4 regions of the Arthrobacter sp. DNA4 genome follow, and region 2 is predicted to be linked to each of the others. Evidence: predicted binding sites of a transcription regulator. Region 2 holds the regulator's gene; each other region holds the start of a gene.

Region 1 (5,156 bases), 1.7 Mb from region 2:
GATGATGCTGGTGACGCCCTGGCCCTTCAGGTGGAGGATCAGGTCCAGCAGGTGGCCGGAATCCTCGTCATTGAGTGCGGCCGTGGGCTCGTCCAGGATCAGCAGCTTCACTTCCTTGGACAACGCCTTGGCGATTTCCACCAGTTGCTGCTTGCCCACGCTGATGTGCTGCACGGGGGTGACCGGGTTCTCGTCCAGGCCGACGCGGGCCAGCAGCCGGGCTGCCTCCAGGTTGGTCTTGCGCCAGTCCACCCACCCGTTGGTGGCCTGTTCGTTGCCCAGGTAGATGTTCTCGGCGATGGACAGGTACGGGCTCAGGGCCAGTTCCTGGTGGATGATGACGATCCCGCGCTTCTCGCTGTCAGAGATGCTGGAAAAGTTGCAGGGTTCGTTCTCGAAGAGGATCTCCCCGTCGAAGCTGTTGTGCGGATAGACGCCGGACAACACTTTCATGAGCGTTGATTTGCTTACTCCGTTTTCACCGCAGATGGCGTGGACCTCTCCACGGTTCACATCCAGGGTGACGTCCTGGAGGGCTTTTACGCCCGGGAACGTCTTGGTGATTCCTCGCATTTGAAGAATGGGTGTGTTCATCGTCAATTCCCACTGACTGGTCGAAGCTGGGCCTTCCTGCTGCTGCAGGCGGCGGCGGGAGGGGGCTGTGGCCGGACTCGCGGCCCGGCCACGGCCCCCGGACGCTGACTACTTGACGTCGGCGTCGGTGTAGTAACCCGAGTCGATCAGTTCCTTCTTGTAGTTGTCCTTGGTGATGATCACGGACTTCAGCAGGAAGGCCGGGACAACCTTGACCTTGTTGTTGTAGGTCTTGGTGTCATTGGTTTCCGGTTCCTGGCCCTTGAGGACAGCATCAACCATCTTGACGGCCTGTGCGCCGAGCTGGCGGGTGTCCTTGAAGATGGTGGAGTACTGCTCGCCGGCGATGATGGACTTGACGGAACCCTTCTCGGCGTCCTGGCCGGTTACCACGGGCAGGGTTCCCTTGGCGTAGCCGCCGGTGCTGGTGAGGGCCGAGATGATGCCGATGGAGAGGCCGTCATACGGGGACAGCACACCGTTCAGCTTGGTGCCGGAGCTGTAGGCGGAGGTGATGATGTCCTCCATGCGCTTCTGGGCCACGGGGGCCTGCCAGCGAAGGATGGCTGCCTGCTCAAACTTGGTCTGGCCGCTGGGGACCTTCAGGGTGCCGGCATCCAGGTACGGCTTGAGCGTGTCCATGGCGCCGGTCCAGAAGAAGTTGGCGTTGTTGTCGTCGGGGCTGCCGGCGAAAAGCTCGATGTTGAAGGGGCCCTTGCCGTCCACTTTCTTGCCGCTGGCGTCGACCAGGCCCAGCCCGGTCAGCAGCGAGGTGGCCTGCTGGACACCCACCGTGTAGTTGTCGAACGTGGTGTAGTAGTCGACGTTGGGCGTGCCGTTGATGAGGCGGTCGTACGCGATGACCTTGACGTTCTGCTCCTTGGCCTTGGCCAGGACGTCAGTCAGGGTGGTGCCGTCAATGGCGGCGATGATCAGGGCCTTGGCGCCCTTGGTCAGCATGTTTTCGATCTGCGACACCTGGGTGGGGATGTCGTCATTGGCGAACTGGAGGTCCGTCTTGTAGCCGAGGTCCTTCAGGGACTTCTCCACGTTGGCGCCGTCAGCGATCCACCGTTCGGACGTCTGCGTGGGCATCGAAATGCCTACCAGTGAATCGCTGGGCTTGGCGGCACCGCTGGATTCGCTGGCCCCGCCGCGGGAGCCGCAACCTGTGGCGCCCACCGTCAGGGCGAGGACAAGGGCCACCGCGCCCATCAGTTTTTTGATTCTCACCATTTTCTCCTTCCGCGGCAGCACTGCCGCGAAGTGTTGGTGGACCAGGCAGCACCAGTGCTCCCGGGTCCTGGCCACATTGTTGATGTGTCGGTTCAATATAGACCGGTTTGTGAACGCTAACAAGAGTGGCTGGCAGGAATTTGGAAACTTTTCGGCTTCATTGACTTCTTCGTTGTTAGCGTTCACACTTGCTGCAGCACGTAGCTACACCCTGACCCCTACAAACCCGGTAATGAGGCCCCTGCCTCCCGGACGGAGGCAACCCCATGCCAGATGCGCTGTTCACTCCCGGTTCCGAGTCCCGCCATGACCATTGCGTCATCGGGGTGGATTACGGAACCCTTTCAGGCCGTGCCGTGGTGGTGCGTGTCCGCGACGGCAAGGAACTGGGCAGCGCCGTCCATGAGTACCCCCACGCGGTGGTCACCGATGTCCTGCCCCGGGACACCGCGGGCGACGACGGCGCCCGGCTTCCCGGGGAATGGGCACTTCAGGTGCCCAACGACTACCGGGACGTCCTGCGGACCGCCGTCCCCGCCGCGGTGGCGGACGCCGGGATCGACCCCGCCGCCGTCGTCGGCATTGCCACGGATTTCACTGCCTGCACCATGGTTCCGGTTAAGGCGGACGGCACGCCCCTCAATGAACTGCCCGGCTTCGCCAACCGCCCGCACGCCTACGTAAAGCTCTGGCGCCACCATGCTGCGCAGGGCCAGGCCGACCGGATCAACCGGCTTGCCGCCGAACGGGGGGAGGACTGGCTTCCCCGTTATGGGGGCCTGATCTCCTCCGAATGGGAATTCGCCAAGGGGCTGCAGCTGCTGGAGGAGGACCCGGAGGCCTACGCCGCGATGGACCACTGGGTGGAGGCTGCGGACTGGATCGTCTGGCAGCTCTGCGGCCGGTATGTCCGCAACGCCTGCACTGCCGGCTACAAGGGCATCTACCAGGATGGCCGGTATCCGTCGGAGGATTTCCTGGCCGCCCTGAACCCGGACTTCAAGGACTTTGTCAGCTCCAAGCTGGAGCACACCATCGGCCAGCTGGGGGATGCTGCCGGCACCCTGACGGCGGAGGCAGCCGCCTGGACCGGGCTTCCGGAGGGCATCGCGGTGGCCGTGGGAAACGTTGACGCCCATGTCACGGCTCCGGCGGCGAAGGCGGTGGACTCCGGGCAGCTGGTGGCGATCATGGGCACCTCCACCTGCCACGTCATGAACGGCAGTGAGCTGCGCGAGGTACCGGGAATGTGCGGTGCCGTGGATGGTGGCATCGTGCCGGGCCTGTGGGGCTACGAGGCCGGACAGTCAGGCGTGGGGGACATCTTCGGCTGGTTCACCAAGTACGGCGTCCCGCCCGAATACCACCAGGCTGCCGAGGGCGCCGGACTGGGGATCCACGAGTACCTCACCGAACTGGCATCCCGGCAGGCCATCGGAGAGCACGGCCTGATCGCGCTCGACTGGCATTCCGGCAACCGTTCGGTCCTGGTGGACCACGAGCTTTCGGGCATTGTGGTGGGCCAGACCCTGGCCACAAGGCCCGAGGACACCTACCGCGCGCTGCTGGAAGCCACCGCCTTTGGAACCCGCACCATCGTGGACGCCTTCCGCGACGCCGGGGTTCCGGTCAAGGAATTCATCGTGGCCGGCGGCCTGCTCAAGAACAAACTCCTGATGCAGATCTACGCAGACGCCACCGGCCTGCAGCTGTCCACCATCGGCTCGGAACAGGGTCCGGCCCTGGGATCGGCCATCCACGCCGCTGTCGCAGCGGGCGAATACGCGGACATCCGTGAGGCCGCCGCAGCCATGGGCGCCGAGCCCGGGGAGGTCTACACCCCAAATCCCGAAAACGCGGCCGCCTACGAAGAACTGTTCCAGGAATACAAGGCCCTCCACGACTACTTCGGCCGGGGCGGCAACGACGTCATGCACCGGCTCAAGGCCATCCAGCGCAGAGTTGCCCGCACGGGTCCGTCAGGCGCAGGCTCCGTGTCCGAATCACCTGTGGAGGTGTCCGCATGAGCGCCGTAACCGGCGCCGGAACAGGCCTCCTGGAAACCATCGCCCGAGTCCGGGCGGAAGTGTGCGCCCTCCATGCCGAGCTGACACGGTACGGCCTGGTGGTGTGGACCGCGGGCAACGTCTCCGCCCGGGTGCCCGGCACCGACCTCATGGTCATCAAGCCCTCCGGTGTCTCCTACCAGGACCTGACCCCGGAGCAGATGATCGTGACCGACCTGTACGGCACCCCGGTCAGGGGCACCAACCTTGGTGGCGGCGGCACGGTGGACTGGGGCAACCCGCCGCTGTCGCCGTCGTCGGACACCGCCGCGCACGCCTATGTCTACCGGCACATGCCGGAGGTGGGCGGGGTGGTGCATACCCACTCCACCTACGCCACCGCCTGGGCAGCCCGGGGGGAGGCCATCCCCTGCGTGCTGACCATGATGGGGGACGAGTTCGGCGGTTCCATCCCGGTGGGCCCGTTCGCATTGATCGGCGACGACTCGATCGGCCACGGGATCGTGGAGACGCTGAAGAATTCCAAGTCCCCGGCGGTCCTGATGCAGAACCACGGCCCGTTCACCATCGGCAAGGACGCCCGGTCCGCCGTGAAGGCCGCCGTCATGTGCGAGGAAGTGGCCCGCACCGTGCACATTTCCCGGCAACTGGGCGAGCCGTTGCCCATCGACCAGGACCACATCGACTCCCTCTACGCCCGCTACCAGAACGTTTACGGCCAATAACCGGCCCGAAACTCTTCCCAGGAGAATTCATGAGCACCGCAGCAAACACCTCCCTCGACGGATACGAAGTCTGGTTCCTCACCGGCAGCCAGCACCTCTACGGGGAGGAAGTCCTCAAGCAGGTGGCCGCCCAGTCGCAGGAGATCGCCAACCAGCTCAATGCCTCCTCCGCCGTTCCGGTCAAGATTGTGTGGAAGCCGGTCCTGACCGATTCGGATGCCATCCGCCGCACCGCGCTTGAGGCAAATTCGGATGACTCGGTCATCGGCGTGACGGCCTGGATGCACACCTTCAGCCCGGCCAAGATGTGGATCCAGGGCCTGGACCTGCTGCGCAAGCCCCTGCTGCACCTGCATACGCAGGCCAACCGCGACCTGCCGTGGGCGGACATCGACTTCGACTTCATGAACCTGAACCAGGCTGCCCACGGCGACCGCGAGTTCGGCTACATCCAGTCCCGCCTGGGCATCGCCCGGAAGACCGTCGTCGGGCATGTTTCCAACCCCGAGGTTGCCCGCCAAGTGGGCTCCTGGCAGCGCGCCGCGGCCGGCTGGGCCGCCGTCCGGACGCTGAA
Region 2 (5,156 bases):
CGTTGGTATGCGTATTTTTCGTTGGCTCTGGAGGGGCCCGCGTCTAACTGACACGCATCCAACTTCCTTCAGAGCCAACAGGGCAGAGATCATTCTCTGCCCTTCGCCGTTTCTCCGGCGGGTTCTGAAATCCGGGCCCGCTTCCCATCTGGAACAGGACCCTGAACATGAGCACCGCAACAGCAGCAGCCCCCGCCACCAAGTCCACATCCAACCTGCGCGTCAGCGAATTCACTGCGCTGCCGGCACCTTCGGCGCTTCTCACCAAACTGCCGCTCGGCGACCGGGAGGCCGCCGTCGTCGAACGCGGACGCGACGAGGTGCGCGCCATCATGGACGGGGTGGACGACCGCCTGCTGGTCATCGTGGGACCCTGCTCCATCCACGACCCCAAGGCAGGGCTGGAGTACGCCCGCCGGCTGGTCAGCCAGGCCGAGAAGCACAAGGAAGACCTGCTGATCGTCATGCGGACCTACTTCGAGAAGCCGCGCACCACGGTGGGCTGGAAGGGCCTGATCAACGATCCCCGGCTGGACGGCAGCCACGACATGGTCACCGGCCTGCGCACCGCAAGGCAGTTCCTGCAGCAGGTCACCGCGCTGGGCCTGCCCACCGCCACTGAATTCCTGGAGCCGATCAGCCCCCAGTACATGGCGGACCTGATCTCCTGGGGAGCCATCGGTGCCCGCACCACCGAGAGCCAGATCCACCGCCAGCTGGCTTCCGGGCTCTCCATGCCCATTGGCTTCAAGAACGGGACCGACGGCGGCCTGCAGGTTGCCATCGATGCCTGCGGTGCCGCCGCGGCAGCCCAGGCCTTCCTGGGGATCGACGGCGAAGGCCGGGCCGCGCTGGTGGCAACGGCCGGAAACCCCGACACCCACGTGATCCTCCGGGGCGGCCGGAAGGGACCCAACTACTCAGCGGCCGACGTTGAACGCGCCTCCACCGAACTGGCGGGCAAGGGGCTCAACCCCCGCCTGATCGTTGACGCGAGCCACGCCAACAGTGGCAAGAGCCATCACCGGCAGGCTGAGGTGGCGCTGGAAATCGGTGCCCAGCTTGAGGAAGGCGGCGCGGCGGCCCGGGCCGTGGCCGGTGTGATGCTGGAAAGCTTCCTGGTGGGCGGCGCCCAGAACCTTGACGTTGATGAGTACGCCGCGGGACGGGCGGAACTGGTCTACGGCCAGAGCGTCACCGACGCCTGCATGGACTGGGATGTCTCCGCTTCTGTCCTGGAGCAACTGGCGGCATCAGGGCGGAAGCGGCGGCAGCAGAATTAGGGGTGAAATAGGGGAGGCCACTACTTTCACATCTGCCACATGAACATCTACAGTATCTATTTAAGGTGGTTGGTGGATGGCTCAGCATCGGAACACCGCATTGGCACGTACCTGGGGTCACTGTTGTCCATCCGTCAGCAAAGGAAAATAGGGAAATGTCGGCAGAACAGAACTTCTCCAACGCGAAGTTCCTGACCGTGGCTGAAGTAGCTGAGGTCATGCGCGTCTCCAAAATGACTGTTTACCGCCTGGTTCACTCCGGCGAAATGCCCGCGGTGCGCTTCGGCCGCTCCTACCGGGTCCCCGAAAACGCCGTCGAACAGTACCTCAAGGGTGCTGTTGTGGACGGCCACACCGAGACCGCCTAAGGGGCCTGTCCTGAGCCGCTCCCGATAAGCGGTACCCTGTTAAGGAACGTTTTACGTCATTGTAAGAATCTGTCAGTTGTTCAGTTCGTAGCTTTGTCCGCGGACATTCCCCATCAGGCAGGTACTGCATCTAGTTTGTAAGGAACTTTCGTGGGTTCAGTTATCAAGAAGCGTCGCAAGCGTATGGCCAAGAAGAAGCACCGCAAGTTGCTTCGCAAGACCCGTCACCAGCGCCGCAACAAGAAGTAGAGATACTTCGAACAGCGTGGAAATGCCCGCCGCCTTCCAAGGCGGCGGGCATTTTTTTGTCTCAGGGTAGTGGCTGGAGGCTTTTGCCTGCCTGCGGTGGGGTGGGTTATGCCCGGGGGCCGCGGATGCGGGCGAAGCCCTTCCAGAGGCCGTAGACAGCGCCGCCGAAGGTTGCCGCCTTCAGGCCCAGGGTGGCGGCGCGGCGGCCCGCGCGGAAATCATAAACGGGCCAGTTCCGGTCACGGGCGTGCCGGCGGAGCTTGGCGTCCGGGTTGATGGCCACGGGGTGTCCCACCAGTGACAGCAGCGGCACGTCGTTGTAGGAGTCGCTGTACGCCCAGCAGCGCTTGAGGTCCAGGCCCTCCTGGTCCGCGATGCCCTGGACCGCTACGGCTTTGGCCGAGCCGTGCAGGATGTCCCCCACCAGGCGGCCGGTGTACATCCCGTCCGACACCTCACCCACTGTCCCGAGCGCTCCGGTCAGCCCCAGGCGGGTGGAGATGACTGTTGCCACTTCAATAGGGGTTGCCGTCACCAGCCAGACGCGCCGGCCCACCCGGAGGTGCTGTTCCGCCAAGGCCTTGGCGCCCGGCCAGATCCGGGACGCGATCATCTCGTCGTAGACTTCTTCGCCGAGGGCCTTGATGTCGTCAACCGTGATGCCGGCGGCGAGCGTCAGGGCCGAATCACGTACCGCATGGACGTCGTCGATATTCTCACCGCGCGCCACGAACTTGAACTGCTTCCACGCGAATCCGGCCGCCTGCACAAGGGTGAACGCGCCGCGCTGGTGCATCTTCCGCGCAACGTGGAAGAGGCTGGCCCCGCGCATCAGGGTATTGTCCACATCGAAAAACGCCGCTTCACCGGGCTGCGGCGCAGCAACCGGCCGCGTGACGACGGCGACGTATTTCTCCTGGGGCATGGACTTGAGTCTAGTCAATCCACTCGCTGGGCGACGTCGGCGTCACCCGCACGGCGCGAACGGCGATACCGTTAAGCCATGGCTACCCCCCGCGTCGTCCTGGTCACCAAAGCTGACTGCCACCTTTGCGAGGAGGCGCGCGACGCCGTCGGCCGGGTCACTGCCTCGTTGGGCCTCAGCTGGAGCGAAGAGCTGGTGGACAACCAGCCCGAACTGCGGGAGCGTTACGCCGAAGAGATCCCCGTGGTCCTGGTTGACGGGGTGCAGCGCGACTTCTGGAAGATCGACGAAGCCCGGCTGGAACGCGTCCTGCAGCGCGCCATGGCCAATTAGGGGGATGCGAGTGACGTCCTTGGATTCAACGTCCCAGCCTGTCCCGGGCATCCCTGATGCCGCGGGTGCACCGGCAAAGCAGATTCCCCCTGCTGCCGTGGCGCGGTTGACCCTGTACCTCCGGGCCTTGAACACCCTGCTGGCCGAGGGTGTTGAGCGCGTCTCCTCCGACTCTTTGGCGGAAGCCTCCGGCGTCAGTTCCTCAACGCTGCGCAAGGACCTGTCCCACGTGGGGTCCTACGGCACCAGGGGAGTGGGGTACGAGGTCCAGTACCTCAGCCGCCACATTGCCGCGGCACTGGGGCTGACGCATGACTGGAAAGTTGCGATCGTCGGAGCCGGAAACCTGGGCAAGGCGCTGGCGCGCTACGGCGGCTTCGAATCGCGAGGCTTCGATGTGGTGGCCATCTTCGACGCGGACCAGATGGTGGTGGGCAACGAGGTGGGATGGCTGCGGGTCAGCGACGTGGCGGACCTTGAGACCGTCCTACACCGCACCGGGGCCAACATGGTGGTACTGGCGCTTCCTGCGGCGGTGGCGCAGGGCATCTGCGACCGGGTCGTTGCGGCGGGCGTGCACAGCGTGCTCAGCTTCGCACCGGTGATGCTCCAGGTTCCGGAAGGGGTCAACCTCCGCAAGGTGGACATGGCCACGGAGCTGCAAATCCTGGCCTACCACGCCCAGCGGGCGCAGGCGCCGGGGCAGACAGCCTAGGGGCACGGTTTAAAGGCGGCGGCCCGGGATGCTGGACATCCCGGGCCGCCGCTGCGTTCTGTGTTGGAGGTCAGCGCCCGTAAGGGTTGCCGAAGCCGCCCGAATACGGGTTGGCGAAGGGCTGCTGCTTCCGGAAGTAGGGGGCAGCGGCAGGGAGGTAGAGCAGGACGATGGCGGCGATTCCCAGGACGGTCCCGATCGTTGCGAGGGAGGGGATTCCGAACAGGCCAAGGACGGACAGCGCTGCGAACACGGTTCCGAGTATGCGTGCCCAGTTCTTGCCCTTGCGGATGAAGAAGGCCACCAGCAGGTAGAGGGCGGCACCGATGATGCCGAAGACCACCAGGGAGCCGGCGATGAAGGGCTTGATGTCGTCGTAGGTGATGCCCGCCCCGCTGGCCCGGACCTGCTGTTCAAACTCCTGCCGGAACTGCGGGGCGTCCAGCTGGGTGAGGTTGATGAGGATGGAGATGACATAGATCGCGGTGGCCGCGATCAGCAGCCAGAACGCGATGTTCACCAGCTGGGGGATGCCGTTGCTGCCCGCCGGCTGCGGCTGCTCAGAGGGATACTGGCCGTAAGGGGACTGGCCATACGGCGACTGGCCGTACTGGGGTGCATTCTGGCCGTAGCCCGGGGACTGCGGAGCATTCTGCCCGTACGGGGAACCGTACTGCGGTGCGTTCTGCCCGTACTGCGGCGCTGCCGGCGGCTGGGAACCGTACTGGGGCTGGTTCTGCCCGTACTGGGGAGCGTTCTGGCCATACTGCGGCGCGTTCTGGCCGTAGCGGGGCTGCTGCGGTCCGGGCTGCTGGCTGCCGGACTGGCCGTTCCCTGGCTGGCCATTGCCGGAGTGGGGGTCTTGGGGCGCGGGAGGCGGGACGGGAGGAGTACTCATGGCGTTCCTTCTGCAGGTCGGGATCCAGGTAGGCTGCCGGGAACCGGTCCTCAGCCTTCCCCCCAGCGTGGCTTAAGTCCACCGTACCCCCGGCGGGTGGAGTTGTGGGTGATTCAGGTGGGATCCACGCCCGCGGCCGGCAGGTGAACCCGTGGGCAAGGGCCGTTGTTAAACACGGCACCCCGGTGCCGGGCCGGGATGGCCTGGTACCGGGGTGCCGTGAAACGCGAAACTTATGCTGCGGGGGCGATGAAGGCCAGTTCCAGGTTGATGGCAACCTTGTCGCTGACCAGCACGCCGCCGGCCTCGAGGACGGCGTTCCAGGTCAGGCCGAAGTCCTTGCGGCTGATGGTGGTCTCGGCGGTGAGGTCGGCGCGGGTGTTGC
Region 3 (5,156 bases), 490 kb from region 2:
GTGTGCGGGGCGGAGGTGCCGGGCTCGGAGGCGATGTAGTCCCAGGTGAAGCCGGGCAGTTTCGCCTCGTAGGCGCGGAGCCAGTCAAGGCCCACGATGTCCGCCTCGCGGGTGAGCCCGTAGATGAGGTGGACCGGGGTGGACGGCGGGTTTTCGGAGAGCTTTTCCAGGATGGACAGCAGTGGGGCCAGCCCGGTGCCGCTTACCAGGAGCAGCAGGGGCCGCTTGGGCTCGCGCAGGAAGAAGGATCCGTACGGGCCCGTGAACTCGATGGCATCGCCTACCGCGGCGCGGTCGCGCAGGTACTCGGACATGGCGCCCTGCGGAGTCACGCGGACCATGAAGGACGCATCGTCCACCTCGGGGCCGCTGCTGAAGGAGTAGGAGCGCTCGGCGTCGGTACCGGGAACCTTGAGGTTGACGTACTGCCCGGGGAGGAAAGCCAGTGCGTCCCGGTTCTCCACCTCAAGGGTGAAGGACACCGTGGTGTCCGTGTGCCGGTTGAGCTCCTTGATGGTGGAGCTGAAGGTGGCGGCCGCCGTCTTGGCCGATTCGGACGTGGCCGGGATCTGGATGGCCAGGTCGGACTCCGGGACGGCCTGGCACGTCAGCATGTAGCCCTTTTCGAGCTCCTCTTCGGTCATGGCGTCGTCGATGAAGTCGCCCGGGTCGAAGGAGCCGGAATCGCAGAACGCCTTGCAGGTGCCGCACGCGCCGTCGCGGCAGTCCGACGGAATGTTGATCCGCGCCTTGTAGGCCGCGTCCATGACGGTCTCATAGTCGCCGACGTTGATGACTTTGGTGACGCCGTCTTCGAAGCTGAGGGCTACTTTGTGGCCCATGGGGTCCTCCTGACTGGGGCGGGCGCGTCGTCGCGTCCGGGGAAAAGTTGGGGCGTGCCCGGCGGGCACGGAGTGGGACCTGCCGTGCGGAGCCCGTACGTCCCGGGCGCCGGCTACGGGCAGGTCAGATCATGTAGACGTCCACCACGTGGTGGATGTAGTCGTTCTTCAGGACGACTTTCTTCTTCAGGATCACCGGCTGCGGGCCGGAAAGGTCCACCGTGTAGTAGCTGGTGCCGAAGTAGGTGTCCGTCGTGTTGTAGCGGAAGTACAGGGTGAACCAGTTGAAGCGCACGTCCACCTTGCCGCCGTCGTTCGCCACAACCTCCACGTCCGTGATGTTGTGGCCCGTGCGCGGCTCCGGGAGGGAGGTGGCCGAAGACCTGTCGGTCTTGATCCGGAACACCCGGTCCTCGATGCCGCCGCGGTTGTCGTAGTAGATCAGGGAAATCTCGTTCTGGGGATCCTGCGTCAGCTGGTCGTCCACGTCCCAGGCCGGCATCCAGAATTCGGAGTCCGGGTGGTAGCACTCCAGCCATTCATCGAACTGGCGCTCATCCAGCAGGCGGGCTTCCCGGTAGAGGAACGCCCGGACGGTTTCGAGGGTTGCGATCTCCTCCGCGGTCTTCAGGACCGGGGCGGTGTGGATCAGGTTGGTCATGGGTTCTGTGCTCTCTATGGTTCCGGCGGGCTCTCTCAGGCGGTGACGGGAACGGATTCCAGGGCGGAACGCTCCTCTTCCTCCGCCAGGGCCAGGTCCATGACTTCCTTCCAATACCCGTGCTGGATGGGGTAGAGCCCCTCGTCTTCGGTGCGCACGCCGGAGGCGATCACCCTGGTCATGCCCAGGGCCTGCGCCTGCTCATCCGGGCCGGCGATCTCGTGGGTGGAGCCGCGGGTCATGTCGTTCCACGGGGCGCTGGTGGCCCAGTAGGTCTTGTTGCAGGAGCGGAATTCCTCCAGGTCGTCCGGGGTGGCCATGCCCGTGGCGTTGAAGAAGTCCTCGTACTGGCGGATGCGCTTTGAACGGTTCTCCTGGGACTCCCCCTTGGGGGCGATGCAGTAGATGGTCACCTCGGTCTGGTCCGCGGAGATCGGCCGGAAGTGGCGGATCTGCGAGGAGAACTGGTCCATGATGTAGACGTTCGGATACAGGCAGAGGTTGCGGGAGATGTTGATCATGAAGTTGGCCATCTCCTCGCCGTACTTGGCTACAAGCTCGTCGCGGCGGTCCCAGAGCGGGCGGTCCTGGGGGTTGGTCCATTCCTGCCACAGCAGCAGGTGGCCGTGGTCGTAGGAGTAGAACCCGCCCTTGACCTTGCCCCATTTGCCTGCGTCCATGGCCTTGGTCTTGTTGGCGGAGTCTCCGGCGCTGCGGCGGGCCGTGGTGGCTGCGTAGTTCCAGTGCACGGCGGTGACGTGGTAACCGTCCGCGCCGTTCTCGGCCTGGACCTTCCAGTTGCCGTCGTAGGTGTAAGTGGAGGAACCGCGCAGCACTTCCAGGCCTTCCGGTGACTGGTCGACGATCGAGTCGATGACCTTGGTAGCGTCGCCGAGGTGCTCCTCGAGCGGGAGCACCTCAGCCTTCAGCGAGCCGAACAGGAAGCCGCGGTAGGACTCAAAGCGGGCCACCTTGGTGAGGTCGTGTGAGCCTTCCTTGTTGAAGGTCTCGGGGTAGCCGGCGTTCCGGGAGTCCTTGACCTTCAGCAGCTCGCCGGAGTTCTTGAAGGTCCAGCCGTGGAACGGGCAGGTGAAGGTGGTGCGGTTGTCCGTCTTGCGGCGGCACAGCATGGCGCCGCGGTGCGAACAGGCGTTGACCAGGCAGTTCAGGTTCCCGTCCTTGTCGCGGGTGATCATCACGGGGGTGCGGCCGATGTAGGTGGTGAAGTAGTCCCCCACGTTGGGGATCTGCGACTCGTGGGCGAGGTACACCCAGTTGCCTTCGAAGATGTGCTTCATCTCGAGTTCGAAGATCTCCTGGTCGGTGAAGATCTCGCGCTTGGCCCGGATGACGCCGTTCTCGCGGTCGTCGATCACGGCGTCGGCAAGGACCTCGCGGGCATGGATCAGGTTCTCGGTCATGGCGTGCTCCTTCATTGGAGATTGCTGGACGGATGGGCGGAGGTCCACTCGGGAAGAGGCTTCGGCGGCGGACGTTGTCCAGCAATTCTTGCCGCTCGTGATTGGCCTCACATCAGGCAAATACCTAGGTTCCACCAAGGGTGTGTTTATGTACTGATAATGACTCAAAAGACGCCTAGTTGATATTTGTAGCGTCCTTATCTCCGGGCCTACGCTTGAGACCGAGATCACGCGGTGCCGAGCAGGGCAGGTGGAACGTCCCGCCCCGCAGGCCGCGTGGGGAGCAGGAGCCCTTCCTGTCCCATTCAATGAAGAAGGTGGACATCGTCATGACCCAAACCCCAACGGACAGCCGCACGGAAAACGAAGGCACCGCCGTCGAAGCAGGCTCCAAGGCGACCGAGCGGTTCGCTGCGTCAGGCAAGCTCTCCCGCGTGGATGTATCCAAGGAACGGGTGAGCCTGCTGGCCGGCGCACTGATCAAGGCCGCCAACGACATCGTCGTCGAGCACCAGGTCACCTACCAGGAATACAACGCCCTGAAAGCATGGCTGATCAAGGTGGGCACGGACGGTGAATGGCCGCTGTTCCTCGACGTCTGGCTTGAACACACCGTTGAGGACGTGAACTCCCAGGACCGTCCCGGCACCGTCGGCACCATCGAGGGCCCCTACTACGTTCCCGGCTCTCCGGAACTCCAGACGCCCGCCACCGTGGAAATGCGCGACGACGAAGAGGGCACCCCGCTGCGCTTCACCGGCCAGTTCACCGACACCGACGGCAACCCCATCCAGGGTGCGCAGGTGGAGATCTGGCACGCGGACGCCGCCGGCTTCTACTCCCAGTACGCCCCGGGCATGCCCGAGTGGCTGTTCCGGGCCACCGTCAAGGCCTCCGACGACGGCCGGTTCGAAATCAACACGATGCGTCCGGCGCCCTACCAGATCCCCACGGACGGCGCTTGCGGGCAGCTGATCAACGCCGCCGGCTGGCACGCCTGGCGTCCCGCGCACATCCACATCAAGGTATCCGCGCCGGGCTACGAGCCGGTCACGCAGCAGCTGTACTTCCCCGGCGACCCCCACAACGCGGACGACATCGCCTCGGCCGTGAAGCCGGAACTGATGCTGGACCCCCGCCCCCGTACCGACGGGAAGGGCGAGGAAGTAGTTTATGACTACGTCCTGGCAAAGCAGGGCCAGAAGAAGTAGCACGCAAACTGGGAGACACCCCCGCACGGAGGCGCTCCGGAGCTGATGCTTCGGAGCGCCTCCGGTTTTTCCGCGCCAGCCAGGAGTTCCGATGAGCCATCCCCGCCCCGACCCGGCCGCCACATCCGTCGGGTCAGCCCCGCCGGCACCGGCGCCGGAACCCCTGCTGGAACGCCCGGGGGTCCGGCCCGCTGGTCCGCGCCGGATTCTTCGCGACCTGGGCCTGTCCTATGTCTCCAACGGGGCAATCGGGCTTATTTTCGCAGCGTCCGGGCCCATCGCCGTTACCCTGGCCGTGGGGACGGCCGGTGGCCTGACCCAGGGCCAGCTGTCGTCCTGGGTTTTTGGCATTCTCTTTTCCGGCGGGGCGGCCACGCTGCTGATGTCGCTCATTTACCGGCAGCCCCTGGGCTTCGCCTGGTCCATCCCCGGCACGGTGCTCCTGGGACCGTCCCTTCAGCACCTGGCCTTCCCCGAAGTCGTCGGGGCCTTCTTCACTTCCGGCGTACTGATCCTCGCCCTGGGCGCCACCGGGGTGGTGCGCAAAGCCATGGCGCTGGTGCCCATGCCGCTCGTGATGGCCATGGTGGCCGCGGTGTTCCTGAAGTTCGGCACCGACATCGTTGCCTCCACCCAGGACAACCCGGCGGTGGCTGCCCCGATGGTGGCCGCGTTCCTGGTCCTCACCGCAGTTCCCAGGCTTGGCAGGATCCTGCCGCCGGTCCTCGGCACGCTGGTGGCAGGCTGTATTGCCGTGGCCGCCAGCGGGCAGTTCAGGCTGTCGCCCGGCGGACCGCTCCTGGCCACTCCGGTGTTCACCGCCCCTGCATTCACGTGGGCTGCCCAGCTGGAGCTGGTGGTTCCACTGGCCCTCACCGTGCTGTTCGTCCAAAACGGCCAGGGCATCGCCGTCCTCCGCGCCGCCGGCCACCGCCCGCCGGTGAATGCCTTCGCCATTGCCTCCGGCGCCTTTTCAGTGCTGAATGCCGGTTTCGGCGCCGTTTCGGCCTGCGTCACAGGT
Region 4 (5,156 bases), 1.0 Mb from region 2:
GGACCGGCTTCATCCAGGCAGTGTCGAAGACCGGGGCCTCCGTGGGCCCCTCAGTGGCGGGCCCCGCTGCCGCGAACTGTCCGGCGGTGAAGAACCAGAACAGTGCGGCAATGATGGAAACCGCAGCCGTCACAAGAAGCGCCCAGGCCTGCCGGGAACGGCGGCGTGCGCGGCGGTAAGCGGACCAGCTGACGGTCATGGGGTTGACGCCGGGAAGGGGAAATCGGGCACCCCAAGAGCCTAGGACAAAGGCCGCGGTAGGCCGCTGATATCCACACTGTTGGGGACGAGTGATGGATCACAGCGCCGTGCACGGCGCCTGGTTATTGTTCCCTGGTGACCCGTCGCAGGTCTTCTTCCGCTATGGACAGCAGGTTCTCGAGCTGGCGCACCCGCTCGTCGGTGACGTCCCCGGTCCTCTGGGCTGCACGGGCGCGTTCCAGGAGCCGCACGGCTTCCTTATGGTTGGCTTTGGCCACGTCCAGTGCGTGCTCGAGGGTGGTTTCGTGCTGAAGTGTCGATTCGTTGTCCATGCCACCAGTGTGGTCCCGTTTCCCGGCTGATTCCAGAGAATCAGCCGGGAATTCGCAGGACGCGGCCGGATGTGGCTAGACGGCGATCGCGGCCAGGGCGGCAGCGCTTTCCTTGGCGGGGAAGGACGGCGGATTCACGCCGGCCATCTCTTCCATGACGCGGACCACCTGGCAGCTGTAGCCGAACTCGTTGTCGTACCAGACGTAGAGGACCAGGTTCTTGTCCGTGGACACGGTGGCCAGGCCGTCCACGATCCCGGCGCGGCGGGATCCGACGAAGTCGGTGGAGACAACCTCGGGCGAGTCGATGTAGTCGATCTGCTTGCGCAGGTCCGAGTGCAGCGACATTTCACGCAGGTAGTTGTTGACCTCGTCCTTGGTGGTGCCGTTTTCAAGGGTGAGGTTCAGGATGGCCAGCGAAACGTCCGGCGTGGGGACGCGGATGGAGCTGCCGGTGAGCTTGCCCAGGAGTTCGGGCAGCGCCTTTGCCACTGCCTTGGCGGCACCGGTTTCGGTGATGACCATGTTCAGTGCAGCGGAACGGCCGCGGCGGTCGCCCTTGTGGAAGTTGTCGATGAGGTTCTGGTCGTTGGTGAAGGAGTGGACGGTTTCCACGTGGCCGTGGACCACGCCGAACTTGTCGTTAATGGCCTTCAGGACCGGGGTGATGGCGTTGGTGGTGCAGGACGCCGCGGAGATGATCTTGTCCGAGTCGGTGATGTCCCGGTGGTTGATGCCGTGGACGATGTTCTTCAGTTCACCCTTGCCCGGCGCGGTCAGCAGGACCCGCGCAACGCCCTTGCTCTGCAGGTGCTGGGACAGGCCTTCGGCGTCGCGCCAGCGGCCGGTGTTGTCCACCACGAGGGCGTTGTTGATGCCGTAGGCGGTGTAGTCGATGGTGGCGGGGTCGTTGGAGTAGATGACCTGGATCTGGACACCGTTGGCCGTGATGGTGTTGGCGGCCTCGTCGATCCGGATGGTGCCCTCGAAGGAGCCGTGGACGGAGTCGCGGCGCAGCAGGCTGGCGCGCTTGGAGAGGTCGTTGTCGGATCCGCGGCGCACCACGATGGCGCGCAGGCGCAGGCCGTGGCCACCGCCGGCCTTTTCGATGAGGAGGCGTGCCAGGAGGCGGCCGATGCGGCCAAAGCCGTAGAGCACGACGTCGGTGCTGGTGCGGTCATCGCCGCCCCGCTTGCCCACGATCTCGGCGAGCTCGTCGCGGAGGAATTCCTCCAGCGTGGCGCCGTTGCCTTCTTCCTTGAACTTCTGGTTCAGGCGGGCGATGTCGATCGCGGCGGCGCCGAGTTCGAGTCCGGCCAGCGTGTTCAGCAGGGGCGCCGTGTCCTCCAGGAGCAGTTCGTCCTTGCTCATCCGGCGCGCGAAGCGGTGCGCCTTGAGGATGTTCATGGTGGACTTGTTGATCAGGCTCCGGCCGTGGATGCTGGTCACCACGTTGTTTTCGCGGTACAGCCTGCCGATAACCGGGATCATGGCCTCGGCGAGGGCCTCCCGGCCCATCCACGTATCAAGACAAGAATCAGACGTCTGGCTCACAGAAATACCTTCCTCGGTTCAGCCGTGTACGTCGTCGTACACAGATGTAGGCCACCTGATGATGTCCAGGGGCACCGGCGCCCGCAGGGGATGGTCCCCAGGCGCCTGGATCGCGTGCAAAGAAAAACCGCCGGTTGCGGACGCAACTTTCGGCGGTAGAACTCCTGCGTCCGGGATCCATTCTAATTTGGCCCGCCGCAGGGAGCACGTTTGCGCTGCGTGAAATCACTCACACGGCCGGGGCGGACCACCCAGCTGAAACTGCCGCCCTTCAGTTGTGGATGGCGGAGTACAGGTTCAGGCTGGCGGAGAACACGAGCCAGGAAAAGTACGGCAGCACCAGGTATCCGGCGGCGGCGTCCACCGGTCCGAAGCGCAGGATCAGGAACGCCAGGGTTGCGGTCAGCGCGCAGATGACAGCAAAGGCTGCCCACAGGGCCACCACTCCAAGCATGGGATACATGGCGAAGAACGTCACCGGCCACGCGGTGTTGAGCAGCAGTTGCATCACATAGCCGGCAAGGGTGGCCCCGGACAGGCGCCCTTTGCGCCAGACCAGCCAGGCGGCTGCCGCCACGCCGGCATAGAGCACCATCCAGGTGGTGCGGAACATCCACGACGGCGGCATCCACGGAGCTTTCAGCGAGCCCGCGTACCAGCCGTTGGAGTTAAGGATGATGGGAACTGAGGCGAGGACCCAGGCCAGGGCGGAAAGGGCCAGGAAGCCGGCGAGGGCAACGCCCTGTGAACGGATGCCGGGAATGCCCGCTGCGGGTGCGGGACGGGTTTCAGGAATTACGGGCACGGTTCAGGATCCCCGACGCATAGCCCGTGGTCAAACGCGGTTTAAGGATGGGACAGCCGATACGCCGGGTTCTGTTCTCCCCTGCCGTTACCGGGAAGGGAGCGACGGCCATCCATCTACGAGTACCGTTGCCGGCACCCTCCAGCGGCCTACCCGGACACTCGGGCGGGCAGCCCTCGAACGTGTCCTGTCTGGCCTTGCTCCGGGTGGGGTTTACCTAGCCTTCCCGGTCACCCGGGAAGCTGGTGGTCTCTTACACCACCGTTTCACCCTTACCTGCCCTCCTCGGCCGGAGCCGGAAATGCAGGCGGTCTGTTTTCTGTGGCACTGGCCTGCGGGTTACCCCGAGTGGGCGTTACCCACCACCCTGCCCTGCGGAGCCCGGACGTTCCTCGAGCCACTTGCGTGGCGCGCGGCCGTCTGGCTGTCCCATCCGGGTCCCAGTCTACCGGCGCCGCCGGCCGCCTTTTGCCGCCGGTAGGATCGGACGGTGCTGATTCTGCTTCCCCCTTCCGAAGGCAAGACACCCGCGCTCCGCGGACCCGCCGTCGACTGGACCGACCTGGGCTTCCCGGAGCTCAACCCGTACCGCGCCAAGGTCCTTGACGCGCTGGGAACGGTCAGCGCCCACCAGGATGCCCTCGCCCTGCTGGGCGTCGGAGCGTCCCTGCGGGACGACGTCGAACGCAATACGCGCCTGCACGCCGAACCGGCGGCCCCGGCGCACAGCATCTATTCGGGCGTCCTGTATGACGCCCTGGGCTACCGGACGCTGACGCCGGCACAGCGCCGCAAGGCCGATGAATCCGTCCTGGTGATCTCGGCGCTGTGGGGAGCCCTGCGTTTTGGCGACAGCGTTCCCGCCTACCGGTTGTCCATGGGCACGTCCCTGCCCGACGTCGGTAAGCTGGCTCCGTTCTGGAAGGCGCAGCTCAGCGACACCCTGGGCGCAGCAGCCCAGGGACACCTCGTGGTCGACTGCCGGTCCAGCACGTACGCAGCGGCGTGGGCGCCCCCGCCGGAACAGACCGTCTCCGTGAATGTCTTCACCGAGAGCGCCGGTGTCCGCAAGGTAGTGAGCCACTTCGCCAAGCACACGCGCGGCGAACTGGCGCGGCACCTGCTGGTGCGCCGCGGCAAAGCCCCGGCCACGCCGTCGGACCTCCTGAAGGCTGCCCGCGAACAGTGGGAGGCCGAACTGGTGCCGGGGACCCCACGCAAGCCGCACGCCCTGAACATCATCCTGCCGGGCTGACCGGCCCGGGGGGATGCCTGTTGGCTGCCTAGGACCACTCGTCCGAACGGACCAGGATGGCGCCGGAGTCCGGGCAGTAAACGATGTCGTCGGCAGCAGCTGCCTTGATCTCGGCGAGGTCGCCGGGGCTGAGCTTCATGCCCGAGGCTTCCGACGTGCCGTGGAAGAGCCGGGCCGCACCGACTCCCCGCTTGGCCAGCGTCTTTTCGTAAACCGCCACCAGGCCTGCGTCCAGGCCCTGGGCAAATTCGCCGCGCTGGGCACGCAGGCCTGCCGCTTCCGTTTCCACTTCGGCCAGGGCCGCATCAAGCTCGGCCCTGATGGTTCCAAAGGACCCCTGGATGTCATCGACGATCTGCTGCTGGGCCGCCTGCCGCTCCCGCAGCGAGTCGAGCCGCTCCATGACTTCCAGTTCCACGTCTTCAAGGTCCGAGCGCCGCTTGTTCAGCGACGCGATGTCCTTTTGAAGTGCCACCAGGTCCTTGGACAGGCCGGTTCCGCTGTTTAGCCGTGCTTCGTCGCGTTCGATGCGCGAGGCAACCTGTTCGACGTCGGCCTCTGCCCGCTTCAGCGCGGCCTCGGCGTCGTGCACGGCCACCTTGGCTGCGCCCAGTTCACCGTTGGCGACGGACAGGGCAGCCTCGAGGTCCCTGATGCGGGGATCGTTTTCCAGCGTGCGGCGGCGGTTGGTGAGGCCCTTCAACTTGGCGTCCAAGCCCTGCAGTTCGAGCAACTTCAACTGTTCCGCCGGTGCTGCCTTGGCCACTTTTACCTCCGCTAAATCCCTTCCGGCCGGGGCCGGGCACCGAACCGGCGCTTCCTAGACTCTAGCCCGGAGTGAGGATGAAGTCCCACGGGTCGCTGTTGGTGGTGCTGACCAGGATCTCAACGTCATGGCCCTGGTCGGACAGGACGTTGCCCAGTGCCGCGGCGGCGGCAGGCAGCCACAGCCATTCGCTGGCAAAGTGCGAAACGTCCACCAGGTACGGCCGTCCGTTGAGGGCGGCCT

What was found. The regulator Rex, encoded in region 2, represses fermentation and respiration genes when NADH is low (regulators of the CRP and FNR family bind a similar motif). The targets are predictions, from matches to a motif close to CTTGTGAANNNNTTCACAAG.
Region 1: araB (ribulokinase) is a predicted target of Rex. The motif match lies at 1,937-1,956, and genes of this name have one in related genera.
Region 3: benA (benzoate 1,2-dioxygenase large subunit) is a predicted target of Rex. The motif match lies at 3,019-3,038, and genes of this name have one in related genera.
Region 4: NMQ03_RS12540 (glyceraldehyde-3-phosphate dehydrogenase) is a predicted target of Rex. The motif match lies at 2,304-2,323, and genes of this name have one in related genera.

Annotation. Positions count from the first base shown of each region.
Region 1 covers NZ_CP101466.1:847,784-852,939, forward strand. The annotation lists gene mmsA (multiple monosaccharide ABC transporter ATP-binding protein) at 1-594, opposite strand, end outside; gene chvE (multiple monosaccharide ABC transporter substrate-binding protein) at 703-1,830, opposite strand; gene araB (ribulokinase) at 2,097-3,857, shown strand; gene NMQ03_RS04030 (L-ribulose-5-phosphate 4-epimerase) at 3,854-4,582, shown strand; gene araA (L-arabinose isomerase) at 4,612-5,156, shown strand, end outside.
Region 2 covers NZ_CP101466.1:3,723,533-3,728,688, reverse strand. The annotation lists gene NMQ03_RS17280 (3-deoxy-7-phosphoheptulonate synthase) at 168-1,283, shown strand; gene NMQ03_RS17275 (helix-turn-helix domain-containing protein) at 1,439-1,651, shown strand; gene NMQ03_RS17270 (30S ribosomal protein bS22) at 1,802-1,900, shown strand; gene NMQ03_RS17265 (HAD family phosphatase) at 2,007-2,825, opposite strand; gene NMQ03_RS17260 (glutaredoxin family protein) at 2,904-3,158, shown strand; gene NMQ03_RS17255 (redox-sensing transcriptional repressor Rex) at 3,169-3,873, shown strand; gene NMQ03_RS17250 (hypothetical protein) at 3,944-4,771, opposite strand; gene NMQ03_RS17245 (YceI family protein) at 5,005-5,156, opposite strand, start outside.
Region 3 covers NZ_CP101466.1:4,212,318-4,217,473, forward strand. The annotation lists gene benC (benzoate 1,2-dioxygenase electron transfer component BenC) at 1-842, opposite strand, end outside; gene benB (benzoate 1,2-dioxygenase small subunit) at 967-1,503, opposite strand; gene benA (benzoate 1,2-dioxygenase large subunit) at 1,539-2,924, opposite strand; gene catA (catechol 1,2-dioxygenase) at 3,254-4,135, shown strand; gene NMQ03_RS19540 (benzoate/H(+) symporter BenE family transporter) at 4,227-5,156, shown strand, end outside.
Region 4 covers NZ_CP101466.1:2,725,185-2,730,340, forward strand. The annotation lists gene NMQ03_RS12530 (HNH endonuclease family protein) at 1-199, opposite strand, end outside; gene NMQ03_RS12535 (hypothetical protein) at 324-533, opposite strand; gene NMQ03_RS12540 (glyceraldehyde-3-phosphate dehydrogenase) at 609-2,051, opposite strand; gene NMQ03_RS12545 (TspO/MBR family protein) at 2,359-2,892, opposite strand; RNA gene rnpB (RNase P RNA component class A) at 2,937-3,324, opposite strand; gene NMQ03_RS12555 (YaaA family protein) at 3,383-4,147, shown strand; gene NMQ03_RS12560 (zinc ribbon domain-containing protein) at 4,176-4,913, opposite strand; gene NMQ03_RS12565 (Nif3-like dinuclear metal center hexameric protein) at 4,975-5,156, opposite strand, start outside.